DNA from 2 places in the Lacimicrobium alkaliphilum genome. Region 1 is predicted to be linked to the other one. Evidence: predicted binding sites of a transcription regulator. Region 1 holds the regulator's gene; the other holds the start of a gene.
The links. The regulator FNR, encoded in region 1, switches genes on or off when oxygen is low (the NO sensors DNR and NnrR bind a similar motif). The targets are predictions, from matches to a motif close to TTGATCTAGATCAA.

Region 1 (8,583 bases):
CAGGATGGTAAAGGTAACTACGCCATGGGTGCACCAAATCTTACGGACAATATCTGGCTCTATGGTGGCAGCGAAAAAGCCGTTACTGAGACCCTTACCCACGGTCGCAACGGTGTGATGCCTGCCTGGAAGGATATACTGGGTGAAAATAAAATCCATTTGCTTACCGCTTATGTATACAGTCTGTCTCAGGAACAATAAGACAAACGTTCAGCTCATCCCAAAAGCCTCGTTCTGACGGGGCTTTTTATCATTTAAAGCGAACCGGAAGATCATGACCCCTAAGCCCCCACCCTGGTACAAGCAGTTCTGGCCCTGGTTTTTAATAGCCATTCCTGTGATTTCTATTGGTTTGAGTATCAACTTACTGAGACTGGCCACCAGTGGCCAGGACAGTATGGTCATCGAAGATTATTACAAGGAAGGTAAGGCCATTAATATGCGCCTGGATAAAGTCCGTAAGGCAGAAGAACTGGGCATAGCAACACACCTTAGCATCAGACAAAAAAAGCTGGTGCTTGAATTTACCCGGTCTGCACCTGAACAGGGTACGGCGCTTAAGCTGTTCTTTCAGCACCCGACACTTGAGGAAAATGATTTTCAGGTGATGTTGACCCGGGACAGTGTCGGACGTTACAGCGCAGAGCTACCCCGTGATATCTCCGGCAAGTGGCATCTTACTCTCGAACCTTTTGATCAGCAGTGGCGGATCTATCAGGTAGTCGGGTTGCCACAGCAAGAGCCCATTGTTTTTATCCCTTAACATCAGGTTGCCAGAGCGTGCATTGTTATCATTGTCATCAGGACGTTATTGAGCCTAACCGCTATATTGCTGAGGTGCTCGGGGAAAAAAGGCAGATGTGCTGCCCCGGTTGCCAGGCGGTGGCACAAGCTATCGTTGCCAATGGCCTGGACGATTATTATAAGTTTCGTACTGAACCGGCGAATAAAGCTGACGACAGTGCACTGGAACAGACGCTGAATAAACTCAGGCTGTATGATCAGCCGGAATTACAGGAAGAGTTCGTCACCACTGACGACAAACTCAGTGTCATCCAGCTTAGTATCGAGGGAATAAGTTGTGCGGCTTGCGCCTGGCTGATTGAAAAGAAGCTAAGTGTGTTAGCCGGAGTCGCTCAGGTGGGCGTCAATGCCAGTGCCAGACGGGCCCTTGTGCGCTGGGATCCGGCCAGGATTAACTTAAGCGATATTCTTGCTGCGATTGAGAAAATCGGGTATCACGCCCTGCCCTTTCAGCCACAGCAACATGAAGAGCAATTTAAACGTACCAGTCAGTCATTCCTCAAGCGAATGGGCCTGGCCGGGATAATGACCATGCAGGTTATGATGATTGCCTTTGCCTTGTATTTTGGGCTGTTTGGTAATCTTGATGACGATATTCGTCAGTTCCTGCACTGGGTCAGCCTGCTGCTGACCCTTCCGGTGGTGTTGATTTCCGGTGCCGGCTTCTACAGAGGCGCAATAAGAGCCCTGAAAGCCGCTACGGTAAATATGGATGTGCCCATCTCCATTGCTATCTGGGCGCTGTTTATTGCCAGTGCCAAAGCCACTGTACTGGAACAGGGGGAAGTGTTCTTTGAATCGGTGTGCATGTTTATCTTCTTGTTATTGATCAGCCGTTATCTTGAGCACCGATCCCGTCACCAGGCGGCGTTAATCTCCGCCAATATGAGCCAGTATGTTCCGGTTACCGCGCGCTTACTGAGCGAGGGAAAGACAACTGATTGTCTGGCCAAGATCCTCAAGGCCGGCCAGGTGGTGCTGGTGCGAAGTGGTGAAACCATTCCTGTGGATGGTGTTGTCACTCAGGGTAAAAGCTACGTGGATGAGTCCATGTTAACGGGAGAGTTTTCACCTGTGGTCAAACAAGCCGGGGATAAAGTCTATGGCGGCACCATTAATCAGCACAGCAGCCTGACACTGGAGGTGTCCCGGCCCCTTAAAGAAGCACTGGTGAATCAGATCCTGCGCTTGCAGGATCAGGCGCTGCTGAGTAAACCAGCCATTTCGCAGCTGGCCGACAAAGTAGCGCGCTATTTTGTGATGGCGGTGCTGTTAATAGCCGCCCTCACCTGGGGCTTCTGGACCTGGGTCGGAAATCCTGATGCATTCTGGATTACAGCCGCTGTGTTAGTGGCGACCTGTCCATGCGCTCTTGGGCTCGCTACCCCATCTGCCCTGACCTGTGCCATGGCCAGTCTGAACCGGCACGGATTATTGTTAAAGCGGGCGGATCTGCTTGAGACCATCACCAATATCAAGGTGCTGGCTTTTGATAAAACAGGCACCCTCACCCAGGGCCGTTTTAGTCTCAGTGCTGTGCACAATTTATCTGCTCACCCACAACAACATATTCTGTCTGTTGTCTGTGCAATAGAGCAACATTCTGAGCATCCTATCGCCCGGGCATTTGATGCCCCGACAACGGAACAGGTCAGTGATGTGGAAGTCAGGCCGGGATACGGCCTGTGCGCAACGGTTAACGGCACAGGCTACCGATTGGGGAGTGCCAGACTGATACGTAACAAGGTACCTGAAGATCTGCAGGGTTGTAATGTATTTCTGGAAAACGGAAACCAATTGCTGGCGGCCTTTACGGTGACAGACAGCCTCAGAGAGGATGCAACAGAGACGCTCAATCGGCTTAGTTCTTATGAGCGGGTTATTATCAGCGGTGATGCCGAAGAAAACGTACGCAGGATAGCCAATGAACTGACTATCGATGAGTATTATGCCCAGTGCTCTCCAGAGCAGAAGCTGCAGAAATTGCAGGCATTGCAGAAACAGGGTAAGTCGGTGATGATGATCGGAGACGGTATCAATGATACGCCGGTGATGGCTGCCGCCGATGTCTCCGTCGCCGTTGGTGGAGCCACAGATCTGGCTAAGAATGCAGCCGATATTATTCTGGTTACACCGAGTCTGGCCCTGCTGCCGGAGCTCTTTGCTATGGCCAGACTCACACGGCGCAAAATCATCCAGAATATGTGCTGGGCCTTAGGTTACAATATGGCGGTGTTGCCCCTGGCAGTGGCAGGCTATCTTACTCCCTGGATGGGGGTCATCGGCATGTCCCTGAGCTCGATACTGGTGGTAGCTAACTCTGTGCGATTATTAAATAAAGGGCCGCGTTCGTGAGCATTCTCTATATCCTGATCCCCATAGCTATCCTGCTGGTCACCCTGGCCGTGGTGGTATTTTTCTGGGCGGTTAAATCCGGCCAATTTGAAGATCTCGAACGTCACGGTACTAGCATTCTGTTTGATGAGGACAAACCAGAAGCCGATAAGGATAACAACCAAAATGAACGCTGAGTCGCTGTGGCTGGCGGCCTTGCTGATTGGCATGGCCGGCAGTGTTCATTGTGTGGCCATGTGTGGCGGTATCGTTGGTGCCCTGACCTTCTCCATTCCTGTACAAAAGTCTGCCCTGCCCTACATGTTGAGCTACCATGCCGGGCGAATCTTTAGTTACAGCATCGCCGGTGCAGTGACTGGCAGTTTGGGGGCGATATTCTCTCACCAGGTGAGTCATGGCCTGGTGGTACTGAATCTGTTCGGTGGCCTTTTTCTTATTGCGTTGGGACTCTATATCGGTGACTGGTGGAGGGGGCTGGCGATCCTTGAAAGGCTTGGTGGCAAAATCTGGAAACCGCTGGTGCCGCTGTCAAAAAAGTTTCTGCCTTTTAAGCATCCACTGGCAGCCCTGCCCTATGGCATTATCTGGGGCTGGCTACCCTGTGGCCTGGTGTATTCAACCTTATCCTGGAGCCTGGCCAGCGGCAGCGCATTCAACGGTGCGATGGTGATGGCCCTGTTCGGGCTGGGCACCCTGCCGGCGCTGATCAGTCTCGGCGTGGTCAGCCATAAGCTTAAGCCCTTACTGAGCCACAGGCTGACTAAAAAAATCATTGCCCTGTGCCTGCTGGGTTTTGGCCTGTATATGTTGTTGAACCAATTTGCGGGGCAAATTGAGACATACGTGCGATAAGACCTTAGTCTGCTGGTGAACAGTATCAAGTTAATGCTAAGCTGATACAGGAATAGTTTATTTATTGAGAGCTTTAGTCGCCTTATGAATCAGCATCGCGAATGTGCCATCAGTTGCCAGAATTGTAGTATCAGCCAGCTCTGTCTGCCGTTTACCCTGAACAGTAGTGAGCTGGACAAACTGGATAATATAATTCAGCGCAAACGGCCTTTTCAGAAAAATGACAAATTATTTCAGTCCGGTGATCCTCTGGGAAGTTTATTTGCGGTACGTTCAGGCTCGTTTAAGAGCTACGCCCTTGCCAGTGACGGAGAGGAACAGATAACGGCCTTCCATCTGCCCGGCGATATTATTGGTTTTGATTCAATCAACAACAAGGTTCACAAGACAGCCGCACAGGCATTGGAAACCTCAATGGTGTGTGAGATCCCGTTTCAGACTCTTGAGCAGTTGTCCGGCGATCTGCCACGACTGAGACAGCAGGTCATGCGAATGATGAGTAACGAAATTCAGTCGGATCAGGACATGTTGTTACTGCTGAACAAACGCACGGCCCATCAGCGACTGGCCTATTTCCTGACACAACTGGCAAATCGCTACCATCAGCGTGGATTCTCTGCCACTCAGTTCAGGCTCAGTATGACCCGGGCTGAGATTGGTAACTATCTGGGACTGACAGTAGAAACCATCAGTCGACTGCTTACCCGCTTTCAGAAGCTGGGTATGATCCAGGTGGATGGTAAGTTTATTACGCTGTTAAAGCCGGAATTACTTAAAGAAGCATTAGAAAGTCCGGTATTAGCTGGTAAAGATTAGCAGGCAGGGTTACTAAACCTTGATCTGAAACAAAAATGACTCCGTTTTTTACCTGATAGATTGGAAAAAAAGTTAGATTGTACATAGGCTTATAACATCTTTACTGAAAAGGGACAGAAGATGGTCAATTACAAGAAACTGTTGGTTGTTATCGATCCGACGACGGAAAAACAAAAAGCGCTGAATCGGGCCCTGTTAATCGCACAAAAGACCGGTGCCAGTATTACGGCCTTTCTGTCTATCTATGATTTTTCCTACGAAATGACCACCATGTTATCGGTTGATGAGCGTGAAACCATGCGCCAGGCCGTGGTGGATGACAGAACTGAATGGCTGACGGAACTGGTCAACGCTCAGGTAAAAGACAAGGATATCGCCATTGATGCCAAGGTGGTCTGGCATAACCGCCCTTATGAGAGCATCATCTATGAGGTGATCGACAACCATTATGATTTGGTTGTTAAGGGCACTCATGAGCATGGTGGCCTGAAATCGGTCATTTTCACGCCTACTGACTGGCATCTGATGCGTAAAGCACCTGTACCTGTATTGTTAGTTAAAGAACATGACTGGCCCGAACAAGGTAACATTCTTGCTGCGGTCAATGTGGGCACAGAGGATAAGGATCACCAGTCACTGAACCAGCAGGTGACCCATACAGCCCTGGCGTTTGCCCGAACCCTCAAGGGCCAGGTTAATCTGGTTAATTCCTACCCCGGTACGCCGGTAAATATTGCCGTAGAGATCCCTGAGTTTGATCCTTCCGATTTTAATGAATCGGTGAAAAAGCATCATATCGAGTCTATGCAGACATTTGCCAGCACCCACGGCGTGGCAGATGAACACTGTTTCGTCAAAGAAGGTCTGCCGGAAGACGTGATCCCTTCCATTGCCAAAAAGATCGATGCTGAGCTTGTGGTGCTTGGCACTGTTGGCCGTCATGGTATTTCTGCGGCGCTGATTGGCAACACTGCCGAGCATGTTATTGATGCACTGGATTGCGATGTATTGACCCTGAAACCGGAAGGCTTTATCAGTCCGATGCAAAAATAAGGGCTCTGTCATTGGCGCAGAAGGCATATCCTGCTGAGCTGAAAGCGGCGCAATACTGGGCCGAGCTGACAGACAGCAGGTTTTCAATTTTAGGTATTCGCTTCGGACTGGACTCGCTGGTTGGGCTGGTACCTTTTTTGGGTGATGCAATTATGCTATTGCCTGCACTGAGAATATTCTGGCTGGGCAGACAATTGGGCGTACCCTTTAGTATGCAGACACGTATGCTGTTCAATATTCTCCTCGATCTGCTTATAGGCTCAGTGCCTGTTATCGGTGATCTGTTCGACCTGCTGTTTAAGGCCAATCAGGCAAACTTCCGGTTGATAGAAAGCTGGTGGCAACAACAGTAGCACCAATCCGCATAGATAATTGCCCAGCAGCCGAATAGCTCCCTCAGGTTTATTTCGTTATAATCGCCGCCTGATTTTTACCGGGCAGATACTGATGGAATTATCCGGGCTGACAGCCAAACAAAAATACGGCTTTAACAAGCTGCAAAAGCGCCTGCGCAGGGGTGTGGGTAAGGCTATTGAAGATTTTAATATGATCGAAGATGGCGACCGCATTATGGTCTGCCTGTCAGGAGGCAAAGACAGTTACACGCTGCTTGATATTTTGTTGTATCTGCAACGCATTGCACCGGTCAAATTTGAGCTGATTGCGGTCAATCTGGATCAGAAACAGCCCGGTTTTCCTGCCCACGTACTGCCCGAATATCTGAGCCAGCTTGGCGTTAACTATAAGATAGTGACCGAAGATACCTACTCCATCGTCAAAGACAAGATCCCGGAAGGTAAAACCACCTGTTCGTTGTGCTCCAGACTGCGTCGCGGCATTTTATATCGTACGGCGACAGAGCTCAGGGCAACGAAGATTGCTCTTGGTCACCATCGTGACGATATGCTCGAAACCCTGCTGCTGAATATGTTTTATGGTGGCAAGCTCAAATCCATGCCGCCAAAACTGGTCAGTGATGATGGCAAACAAATGGTCATCCGGCCGTTGGCCTATTGTGCTGAAAAGGACATAGATCGTTATTCACAGCACATGCAGTTTCCTATCATCCCCTGTAATCTGTGTGGCTCACAGGAGAATCTGCAACGTAAAGTCATCAAGCAGATGTTACAGCAGTGGGATAAACAGTACCCCGGCAGGATTGAAAATATGGCCAGAGCACTGCAAAGCGTGACGCCTTCACACCTGGCAGATAACAGACTGTTTGATTTTGCGGGTCTGCAGACACAGGACAGCCCCTTTGCCGATGGCGATATTGCTTTTGATCAGCCTGAACCGATGGTGACGGATTCTTCAGCTTCTGATATGGCTCCCGCAGTGCAGGTGATTAATCTGAGTTAAGTCAGATTTCATCTGTTATTCAACCCAGGCCACAATACGCATGGGTTTGGCCGGCAACTGCAGTTCTGCCTCATTCTGTTGCTCCAACCATTGATTGCTCAGGCGCAACTGATTGTCGCTGATATCCGGCAGTGCTATCCCACCATCGATTTTAGCTTGTTGCGCCGGTTGCTGAGCAAAGTGAATGATCAGACCCCGCACCTCTGGCATCAGAAACGACATAAAGCCACCCATTTGGTCGAAGAATGCCATGTACTGACGCTGCAATGACTGCAATTCGTGCAACGGGTAATCAGATTTAAGATGTTCTGCTGTGGTTTCCAGTTGCACCGACATATCACAATCATCGGCCATATCATCCAGTTCAATATTGACTACCGCCCTGGCCAATTTCAGTGCCTGCTCAGATGGCACAGTAAAGCGGTTTTCGGGAGTTACCTTCAGGGCGATATTCTGTTTCTGGGTATGGATAAATGCCTCATTGATGTTACAGAGCCGCTTTTGTTGCCGGTGCGCAAAGCCAAAGGCGAATTGCAGCGCAGGCATAGTTTCAGCATCCAGCTTTCGCGTATGACTGTACAGGCTGCCATAATCAAGTTCGAGTGTATCTGCCTGTATCGGCATTGCACATAGCCAGCCAAGGGCGGTCAGGATGATAGCTTGCTTTATCATGCGCCAATATACTTGCGGTTAAATCTAATCATTTCCAGTAGCTCATCAATATAATCCTGGCCGCGTTCTGAGTAGCTCATGAGCCCCTGTGCCAGTGGCTCGGCAGCGATCTGCTGCTGATTATTGCGTAATGTGGCGCGAATACCCCGCAGCTCGCTATAGGCGTAATGGGTATTGATATTGCGCAGATAAGCACTGACTGCATGGGAAAGATCGCGGAATTTTGCCACTTCGTGAGCGGCATCATCGTCCCGGGCACTGGGAACAAAGCCACAACCGCGACGGAAGCACCACATGCCAAAAAAGTTATAGCCTTTGCGGGCAAATCGGGATGTTCCCCAGGCAGACTCATTGGCCGCCTGAGCCAGCACCAGCTCCAGCGGCACGATATCTACCCGGCGCAGCAAGCGACTGAAGTCCCTGCTATCACGCGGCGCCTCGTCCAGGCCGTATTTCCTGGCTATTTTAGCCAGCTTGCGCTTTTGCACTTTGCTCAGGCTTTCGTTACTGGCCACTTTCTGTTGCAGGGCCTGCAACAACGCGCGCTCCTTCAGGATAATCTGATTATGGTATTTCACCGCAGGGCGTAAATAGTCAAAAAAAGCCTGTTTCTTAGCCGGAATATTTTCAATATCCGCGAAATCCGGGATAGGATGAGACATTTCCTCCGGC
Region 2 (8,583 bases), 1.9 Mb from region 1:
TCTCTGAACACTTTGAGGGAACCAAACCGGGTACCGACGAAATAATCGCTCTTGCTCAGACCCTGTAGCCAGCGGGGTACCGATTCTGCACTCAGGCTCTTGCCCTGCAGTTGCAGGCGGTTACCCGTAACGGCTATATGGGTCAGCCAGATGTCCTGCTGGTGCTGACTGGCCAGCGCCAGCATCAACTGAGCATAGGTTCCGCGACCTGTTTGCTGCTCATTGCGCAGGCGGCCAAGCAGGTAGTTCTGCGCCTGAATTTCCCGCTGCAATTGTTCGGCCTGTTGCACCAGCCTGACATCGGGCTGGGTATCCAGAGCGGCGGTGGCCTGTTGTAATCTTTGTCTGATATTGTCCAGATCACGTTTTTGCGCTTTTTCTCTGGCCTGCCACTGGTCAAGTTCGGCGCTGCTGTAGACTGACCACCCTGCGACTAATACCGTCGCAATCAGGCAGCAGATCAGTACCAGGTTCAGATTGACAGACTCTGATCCGGACTTGGGGGATGGCTGATAAAAATTGACCTGATTCTTCATGCCACCGCTCCGTTACGCTGACGCAGGGCAGCACTTAAGCTGGTAATGGTATCAGGAGAGATGCGCAGACCTTCTGCTTTATCGATGTTGGTTTCCAGCAAGTGAGTTTCCAGCATCAACATCTGCCCCAGAGTCTGGCTCAGTTCATCAAGAAAGGGCGTGTCGATGCAAATCAGCAACTGCTTGGCCGGAGCCTGGCGAAGCTGACTCTCGAAATAATCCATCGAGCGTTGGATTTCCAGGCTCAGGGTCTCGGCGATGCCCTGTTGTATCTGTTCCAGACCGTAAGTGCTGAGTTGTTCGTAGCCTTTCAGGCGTCGGCTGAAATAGAGTTTCTGCTGGCGGATAATGCTCAGGCAAACCTCTTCGCCGGGTTCCTGTAGTAAAGTAATTTGTGCCTGATCTGTGGGCTCAAGCAGATCGCACTGACTGAGCTCTTCAATACCAATACTCTGCAGATCCAGATCTGCGTGAATAATCCCTTCTGACACTTCTTTGACCAGTGTCATGGGTACCGCAACCAGATTTACCTTGTTGCTGCCGGTGGGTTGGGCGGGCAAATCAAAATAATCCACGGCCATTTCTTCATTGCTGCTAAGCAGCTCTTTGGCCGACCAGCGCAATGCCTGCACCAGCTCCTGTTCTTCAACGGCGGGACGGTCTACCTGCATTAACTGGTATCTGTTGGTGGAGAAAACCACATGACAGGGGGTATCTGCGGCATGATGCTGTTTAACCCATTTGGCCAGCGATTGTTGCCAGTTGTCGATGCCAAGCCGCTGTTGCAGTAACCACTGCAGCCTGTTCTGTTGCCGGGTGATCACCGAGATCAGCAGCGCCTGTTGGCCGAACTCGATGCCAACAGCAAAGAACGCGGACGACTTAGCAAATCTGTTGGTGATCTTTTCCCAAAAAGCCAAGCGCAGTATACCTTTGTATTAATTGTTATAATTTGTACTAATTAGAGCAGACATTAACTTTGTGTGCCAGCCCCCTGATACAATTCCCGGTGCGGGATTGATGTGTGTCAATGTGGCTGGGCCTGACCATCGGATAAGAGGTTGGAAATAGTTGCACATGTTCAGATCTGGTCTATTTATTAAAGCTAGGTCGTGTCAGGGAAAGCACATCAATGCAGCATACAGGTATTACGGAGAAATTCAGGGCAACCCATTGTTATGACAGGGAATCGGGACTCTTGCATGTCACCGCCAGTGGTCTGGCCGAACCCGAAGACATTCTTGCCATGTACAATAAAATCATGGAACTGAGTTGTCGCTATGATTGCCATCGGGCACTTATTGATATGCGAGCGATGATGAAGAATGTGGATGACAACAGGTTGTTGGTGATGATTGACCAGTTAGACAGCCTGCTCAGACGTATCCGGGTGGCAAGAGTGATCAACACCCGCGACTCACAACAGAATCTGGTGCAATCCATTGCTGACAGCAGAAACTACCCGCTAAAAAACTTTACCAGTCAGGATCAGGCTCTGGCCTGGTTGTTGCCGGGCCTCTGAACAAAGGTTTTCTGTTGTTAGTGACCCGACAGAAATAGGCTTTGCCCCGTGTTGCTCACGAGGCAAAATTTTTATTTCTGGTATGGACAAGCTGATTTCTGAGTGGAAACCTGTTACCTGGCTGGTATGCCGGTTTTAATCCTGCTTCACCAGCGCATCATCGAGCTGATTGGCACGGATAGCCGCTTCTCTTGATTCCAGTCGCTGCACATAGCGTTTAAAAGCCGGGCGCTCTTCCAGCGTCTTGAACATCATGCCCCAACTGATATGGCTGCCCACATAAATGTCTGCCGCCGTAAACTGCTCCCCACATAAATAGGGACCCTTCTCAAGAGCACTTTCCAGTGTAGTCAGCACATCCTGATACAGACCAGAGCCCACGGACTGGGCATTTTCTGCGTCTATTCGCCAGTCATAGGCTTTGGCCGTGGTCGCCATTTCCAGTGGTCCGGCAGCAAAGAACAGCCAGCGGTAGTAAGTGCCGCGCTCGGGGCTGTTAAGGGCCGGAGCCAGCTGTTTGTCGGCAAAGTGATCGGCCAGGTAGGCGCAGATGGCGGCACCTTCGGTGACCACCAAATCGCCGTGTTTGATTGCCGGTACTTTACCCATGGGGTTCAGTTTCAGGTAATAGGGCGATTTAATATCACCGCTATATTCCAGTACGGTCGTATTGTAAGGGACTTCCAGCTCTTCCAGCATCCAGCGTACGATACGGCCTCTGGAATTAGGGTTAGTGAAAAACGTCAGTTCTTGCATAATTCAGCTCCTTGATTTGAAGTGGTAATGGACCTTTGTGGCGAACATCAGCCAGTGCACTTTGCTGATACCGGATTAACATAAATCCTATATAGGACAGAATTGATCCTAATTAAAAGATATATTTAAGTTTGGTTGATTCGCAGGAAAATACTATGAGTGGCCCTACTATCCGGGTGCTGACATTGCTGGAATTATTGCAGTCTCACGGGCGCATGACAGGCACAGAGCTGGCCGAACAGCTGAACGTGGACAAACGCACGGTGCGCCGATATATCCGCTCACTGGAAGATCTCGGTATTCCGGTCACCACAGAGCAGGGCCGTGATGGCGGCTATATGCTGATTGCCGGATTTAAACTGCCGCCAATGATGTTTACCAATGAAGAGACCCTGGCGCTGTCACTGGGGTTGCTGGCGGCCAGGACCTTAAAGCTGGCTGATACTGAACCCGCCATCAGCAGTGTGCAGGCCAAACTCGAACGGGTCATGCCCGCTAAGCTTAAGTCCAGAGCGCGGACGATTTCAGAAAACATCGACCTGATGCTGCCGGAGTCCCTGCCGGGTAAACCGCAGCAACATCTGCAACCTTTGCTGGAAGCAGTACAACAGCAACGTTCACTCAGAATTTTGTATGCCTCTCATGAAAAGGGCGCTATGGAACGGGATGTGGATCCCTACGGGCTGTTGTTCCGTCGTGGTCGCTGGTATGTGAGCGGTTATTGTCATCTGCGCCGGGAACTGCGCACCTTCAGGCTGGACAGGCTGGAGCACGCCGAAATGCTCGAACAGACCTTTATACGACCACAAAACTTCAACACCGCCGAGCACTTCCGTCAAAGCCTCAACAATATGCCCGGCAACCTTAAGGTGAGGGTATTGTTGCATACCCAGATGGAGCAGGCGGCAGAGACAATGGGCTCGATGGCGGCCATGCTGGAGTCACGGGAACAAGGGTTGTTGCTGGAAACACGCACCGACAGCGCCTGTTGGTTTGCCCTGTGGTTGAGTCAGTTGCCTTTTGATTTCAGCATTCTGGAACCGCCTGAGCTTAAACAGGCGCTGAAAGCTCAGGCAGACAAACTGGCGGCGATTGCCCGGAAACATGTATGACTATTCACCTGGATTTACTCAGAGACTGTCTCTGTTAATTCCAGTGCCAGCTTATTATATATCTGACGATGATAGGTATGCAGGCTGTCAGGGTTTAATGTGGCAAACAGCTTTTGTGCCTGCTCAGTTTTAGATTGTGCCAGCAACACCTCACAAAGTCGCAATTGCACGTAGAACTTGTCGCGAAGTTCGGATTTCTGGTTTAGTTGATCGTATAAACTGACAGACTTTAAGAGCATTTTTTCCGCTTCAGACCATTGTTCTGAAGACTGCAGAGAGCGGCCGGTATTGGCATAGGCAACCGCGGCGCCAATCAGGCTTTTTGCTTCAAGGTGAGCCTCGGCTGAGCGCTGATAGAGGCTGAACGCCTGTTGCCAGTTTTTAAAATGAAAGGCGTTGTGGCCAGCCGCCATCAGCAGGTCTGCTTTGATATAACCCTTTTTAATATCTGAAAAATGCGCCATGGCTTCATCAATCAGCTGTTGAGCTTTCTTGTAGTCGCCCAGATATTGGTAGAGCTCGATAACGTCACTGTACCGACGAGGGGTCAATGCGCTGCCCGGCATGCTTAGTAACAGTGATGCCGCATTCTTTGCATATTGCCTGCCTGTTTCCGGCTCGCCGGCACTGATGAGTTGCTTGGCGTAAATGGTATTGGCGGTCGCTGCAAAGACAGGCGGGCTGTCAGGAATACCTACGTAGGAAGCCATTTCGCTTCTGGAGATGCTCAGGCGGTCTGTTTCCCACATCGCATTCATTAACAGGTAGGTTGCTCTGAACCATGCCGTCGAGTGCTCAGGGGCCTGGAGTTGCATGCGTCTGGCCAGTTGTTTGCATTTAAGAGCATTAATGACGCAATCCTCGACTGAGGATAATACGGAATGAGACGCTAGCTCTGTTTCAGATTGCGATGCGCTCAAAGTGGCTGAACAAATCAGGCAAAGCCATAACAGGATTATTCTGAAAAGCATCCATAATCCCTCAGGACAAGTGGGTCAGCAGCATATGCAGTCAATACAACGGGCCATCTGTCTGCTGTAAACGAGTTCAGTGCGTACTGTCTGACACTGTGATTCCGACATTTTATAAACAGTGCATTGGGCTGGCCCATAAGGCTTCGTCAGGCCCATATCTGACAGTTCAGACTATGGGCCTGAAAGTTGCCGGACTAGAAGGGGATATCATCATCAAAATCAAAGTCCGGCTCCGGCATTGAGCCCGGCTGATTCTGTGGTTGTTGCTGAGGTTTCGGCTGACCCTGACCGCCGCCCTGATTAGGGTATTGCTGATACTGGGGCTGTTGTTGCGCCGGTTGTTGCTGTGGTGCCTGGTTAAAGTTATTGGCCGGGGCATTGCCTCTTGGGGCACCCGTTCCGGCACCGCCGCCTGCGCCACCACCTAACATCTGCATCACGCCATTAAAGGGATCCAGTACAATTTCTGTGGTGTATTTGTCCTGGCCCTGCTGATCCTGCCACTTGCGGGTTTGCAGTTTGCCTTCCACATAGATTTGGCTGCCTTTGCGCAGATACTCGCCGGCAATTTCAGCCAGCTTGCCAAACAACACAACTCTGTGCCACTCGGTTTTTTCCTGAATCTGGCCGCTCTGATCTTTCCAGCTTTCAGAGGTGGCAAGACTCAGGTTGGCCACCGCCTTACCGTTTGCGGTGTAACGTACTTCCGGATCCTGGCCCAGGTTGCCTACCAGGATAACTTTATTGATGCCTCTGCTTGCCATGTTCGCTCCTTACGCGCCGCTTTCCAGCTTATATTTTAGTTGCTGGTATCCGGCTTAGAATACTTAATTTGATGGACTGATGATCTGCCTGGCCTGTTGCAGGTTAAACACCCGGCTGTCGACTTTCAGATAAACCGCTTTTTCCTGCTCAACCCAGGTCATATCGGTGACGCCGGCCAGTTGCCTGAGTTGTTCTACACAATGTTCAGCCGGGATCCCGTCCGCATCCAGCGCTAGTGTATAACGTTTAGCATGAGGGGCGCCAGCAGCAAGGCCGCGAATCAGCACAATCCAGATAATGCAAAGCAGAATCGCCAGGGCATAAAGCCAGTTGGCATGCAGGTACTGACTGATTGCGCCCGAGAGCATGCCGCCAGTGAAGGCACCAAGAAACTGAGCGCTGGCATAGGCACCCATGGCTGAGCCTTTTCTGCCAGCCGGAGCAACAGTGGAGACCATAGCTGGTAGGTTGGCTTCGAGATAATTAAAACCGGTAAAAAACAGCCAGCTGAGTAATAGCAGGGCGGGCAAACCCGTATCCAGCATCAGACCGGCAAAGCTGGTGGCCAGTAATAAAATCGACGAACACAGTATCTGCTGCTGGCCAAGTCGTTTACTCAGACGCATCAGTACAATCAGACCAAGCACTGAGGCCGTCAGAACCGGCAGATAGAGTTGCCAGTGATCGCTGAGCAGCCAGCCCTGATCCACCAGGCGAGCGGGAAACTGTACAAACAGCAGAGTGATCATTAAATGCAGTAAAAATACACTGAGACTGAGTTTAAGCAGCGGCCCCTGGCTGAGCAGGGCGCCCAGGTCAGTAAGTTTGGGCAGGGTATCGCCACTTGGTGCCAGATTGCGCGCCGAGGGCACCACAAACAGCACCAGCGGAATACAGGCCAGCGCCAACATGGCGGTAATTAAAAATATGCCCTGTAATCCGTGTTTTTCAGCCAGCAGCGGTCCCAGTAACAGCGCCAGATAAAAGGAAAAGCCAATGGCAACGCCGATAATGGCCATCACTTTGGCGCGCTGGTTTTCGCGGCTGATATCGCCGGCCAGTGCCATCACCGCACCGGCAATGGCACCACCACCTTGCAACAGACGCCCCACTACCACCCATAACAGAGTGTCTGCCATTGCTGCAATTAAGCTGCCGAGGGCGAACAGTATGAGTCCGGCGATGATCACCGGTTTGCGGCCCAGGCGATCGGAGAGCACACCCATAGGAATTTGTAACAGCGCCTGTGTCAGGCCATAGCCGCCGATGGCCAGTCCAACCAGCATCGGAGAGTAATCAGGATATTCTATGGCCAGCACTGCCAATACAGGCATCACCATAAACAGGCCAAGCATGCGCATCACATAGACTATGGCCAGGGCGCTGGCGCCGCGGATTTCGGTATTGTTCAAAATAACCCGTCGAAAGTCAGATAATTAAATTGGTTTTAAGGCAACAGGCTGCCGGTTTTCAGGCTGCGCAGTTTAACATAGCCGGTATATTTCAACAGTATTGTTATCAGGGCAGAATCCACCCTTTGTCCGGGTTTAAATTTGAACTTTTATTCGTTAGTCGGGGCAGGGATATGCGACAATAGAGGTTTCATTCTGCAACCAGGTGCCTTTTTTGTGGATAAGATAGAAGTTCGTGGGGCCCGCACCCACAATCTGAAGAATATCAATCTCACCCTGCCCCGCGACAAGCTGATCGTGATCACTGGCCTGTCCGGTTCCGGCAAGTCATCCCTGGCATTTGATACCTTGTATGCAGAGGGTCAGCGGCGTTATGTAGAATCCCTGTCCGCCTATGCCCGTCAGTTTCTGTCGATGATGGAAAAGCCCGATGTGGATCATATTGAAGGCTTATCCCCGGCCATTTCCATTGAGCAGAAGTCTACCTCTCATAACCCGCGCTCTACGGTAGGCACCATCACCGAGATCTATGATTACCTGCGTTTGTTATTTGCCCGGGTCGGTGAACCCCGTTGCCCCGACCACAAGGTACCGCTGGACGCCCAGACCATCAGTCAGATGGTGGACAAGGTGCTGGCCATGCCAGAGGGCAGCAAACTGATGTTATTAGCTCCTGTGGTACAGGACCGTAAAGGTGAGCATATCAAGATCCTGGAAAATCTTGCCGCCCAGGGCTTTATTCGCGCCCGAATTGACGGTGAGATCTGTGACCTGTCCGATCCGCCCACCCTGGATCTGCACAAGAAGCACAGAATCGAAGTGGTGGTGGATCGCTTCAAGGTGCGCGAAGATCTGCAATTGCGTCTGTCTGAGTCGTTTGAAACGGCGCTGGGGCTTTCCGGAGGTACCGCCAAGGTGGCCTGGATGGAGGATGCGGATCGTGAAGAAGTGGTGTTCTCGGCTAATTTTGCCTGCCCTCACTGCGGCTACTCCATGTCGGAGCTGGAGCCACGGATGTTTTCCTTTAACAACCCGGCCGGAGCCTGTCAGACCTGTGATGGTCTGGGCACCAAGCAGTTTTTCGACCCTTCCAAGCTGATTCATAATGATGAACTGAGTCTGGCCGGTGGCGTGATCCGGGGCTGGGATAAACGCAGTTATTATTATTTTCAGATGCTGCAGGCAGTGGCCGATCACTATCAGTTCGATCTGAGCAAACCCTTCCGGGAACTGGACAAGGCCCATCGTGATATCGTGCTCTATGGTAGCCAGGGTACGTCGATCAAATTTCGTTATATTAATGACCGCGGCGATGTCATGGAGCGCAAGCATCCGTTTGAGGGCATTATTCCCAATATGCAGCGCCGCTATCGTGAGACCGAATCCAATGCGGTGCGTGATGAACTGGCTAAATATCTCAGTCAGCAGCCCTGTGACAGTTGCGGCGGCACCAGGCTGCGTCTTGAGGCCCGCAATGTGTTTATTGGTGACACCCGCCTGCCCGAT

Region 2: the regulator FNR is predicted to act here: its motif matches at 1,554-1,567, upstream of AT746_RS01120 (STAS/SEC14 domain-containing protein).

What each region holds. Positions count from the first base shown of each region.
Region 1 covers NZ_CP013650.1:2,120,957-2,129,539, forward strand. Annotated here, with positions in the region: gene ccoP (cytochrome-c oxidase, cbb3-type subunit III) at 1-201, shown strand, start outside; gene AT746_RS09665 (FixH family protein) at 275-763, shown strand; gene AT746_RS09670 (heavy metal translocating P-type ATPase) at 781-3,159, shown strand; gene ccoS (cbb3-type cytochrome oxidase assembly protein CcoS) at 3,156-3,335, shown strand; gene AT746_RS09680 (sulfite exporter TauE/SafE family protein) at 3,325-4,011, shown strand; gene fnr (fumarate/nitrate reduction transcriptional regulator Fnr) at 4,096-4,827, shown strand; gene uspE (universal stress protein UspE) at 4,948-5,880, shown strand; gene AT746_RS09695 (DUF4112 domain-containing protein) at 5,892-6,233, shown strand; gene ttcA (tRNA 2-thiocytidine(32) synthetase TtcA) at 6,328-7,239, shown strand; gene AT746_RS09705 (DUF2987 domain-containing protein) at 7,255-7,911, opposite strand; gene AT746_RS09710 (glucosaminidase domain-containing protein) at 7,908-8,583, opposite strand, start outside.
Region 2 covers NZ_CP013650.1:219,558-228,140, forward strand. Annotated here, with positions in the region: gene AT746_RS01110 (PilN domain-containing protein) at 1-536, opposite strand, end outside; gene AT746_RS01115 (hypothetical protein) at 533-1,456, opposite strand; gene AT746_RS01120 (STAS/SEC14 domain-containing protein) at 1,669-2,058, shown strand; gene AT746_RS01125 (glutathione S-transferase family protein) at 2,194-2,814, opposite strand; gene AT746_RS01130 (helix-turn-helix transcriptional regulator) at 2,970-3,926, shown strand; gene AT746_RS01135 (hypothetical protein) at 3,941-4,741, opposite strand; gene ssb (single-stranded DNA-binding protein) at 5,095-5,664, opposite strand; gene AT746_RS01145 (MFS transporter) at 5,728-7,077, opposite strand; gene uvrA (excinuclease ABC subunit UvrA) at 7,294-8,583, shown strand, end outside.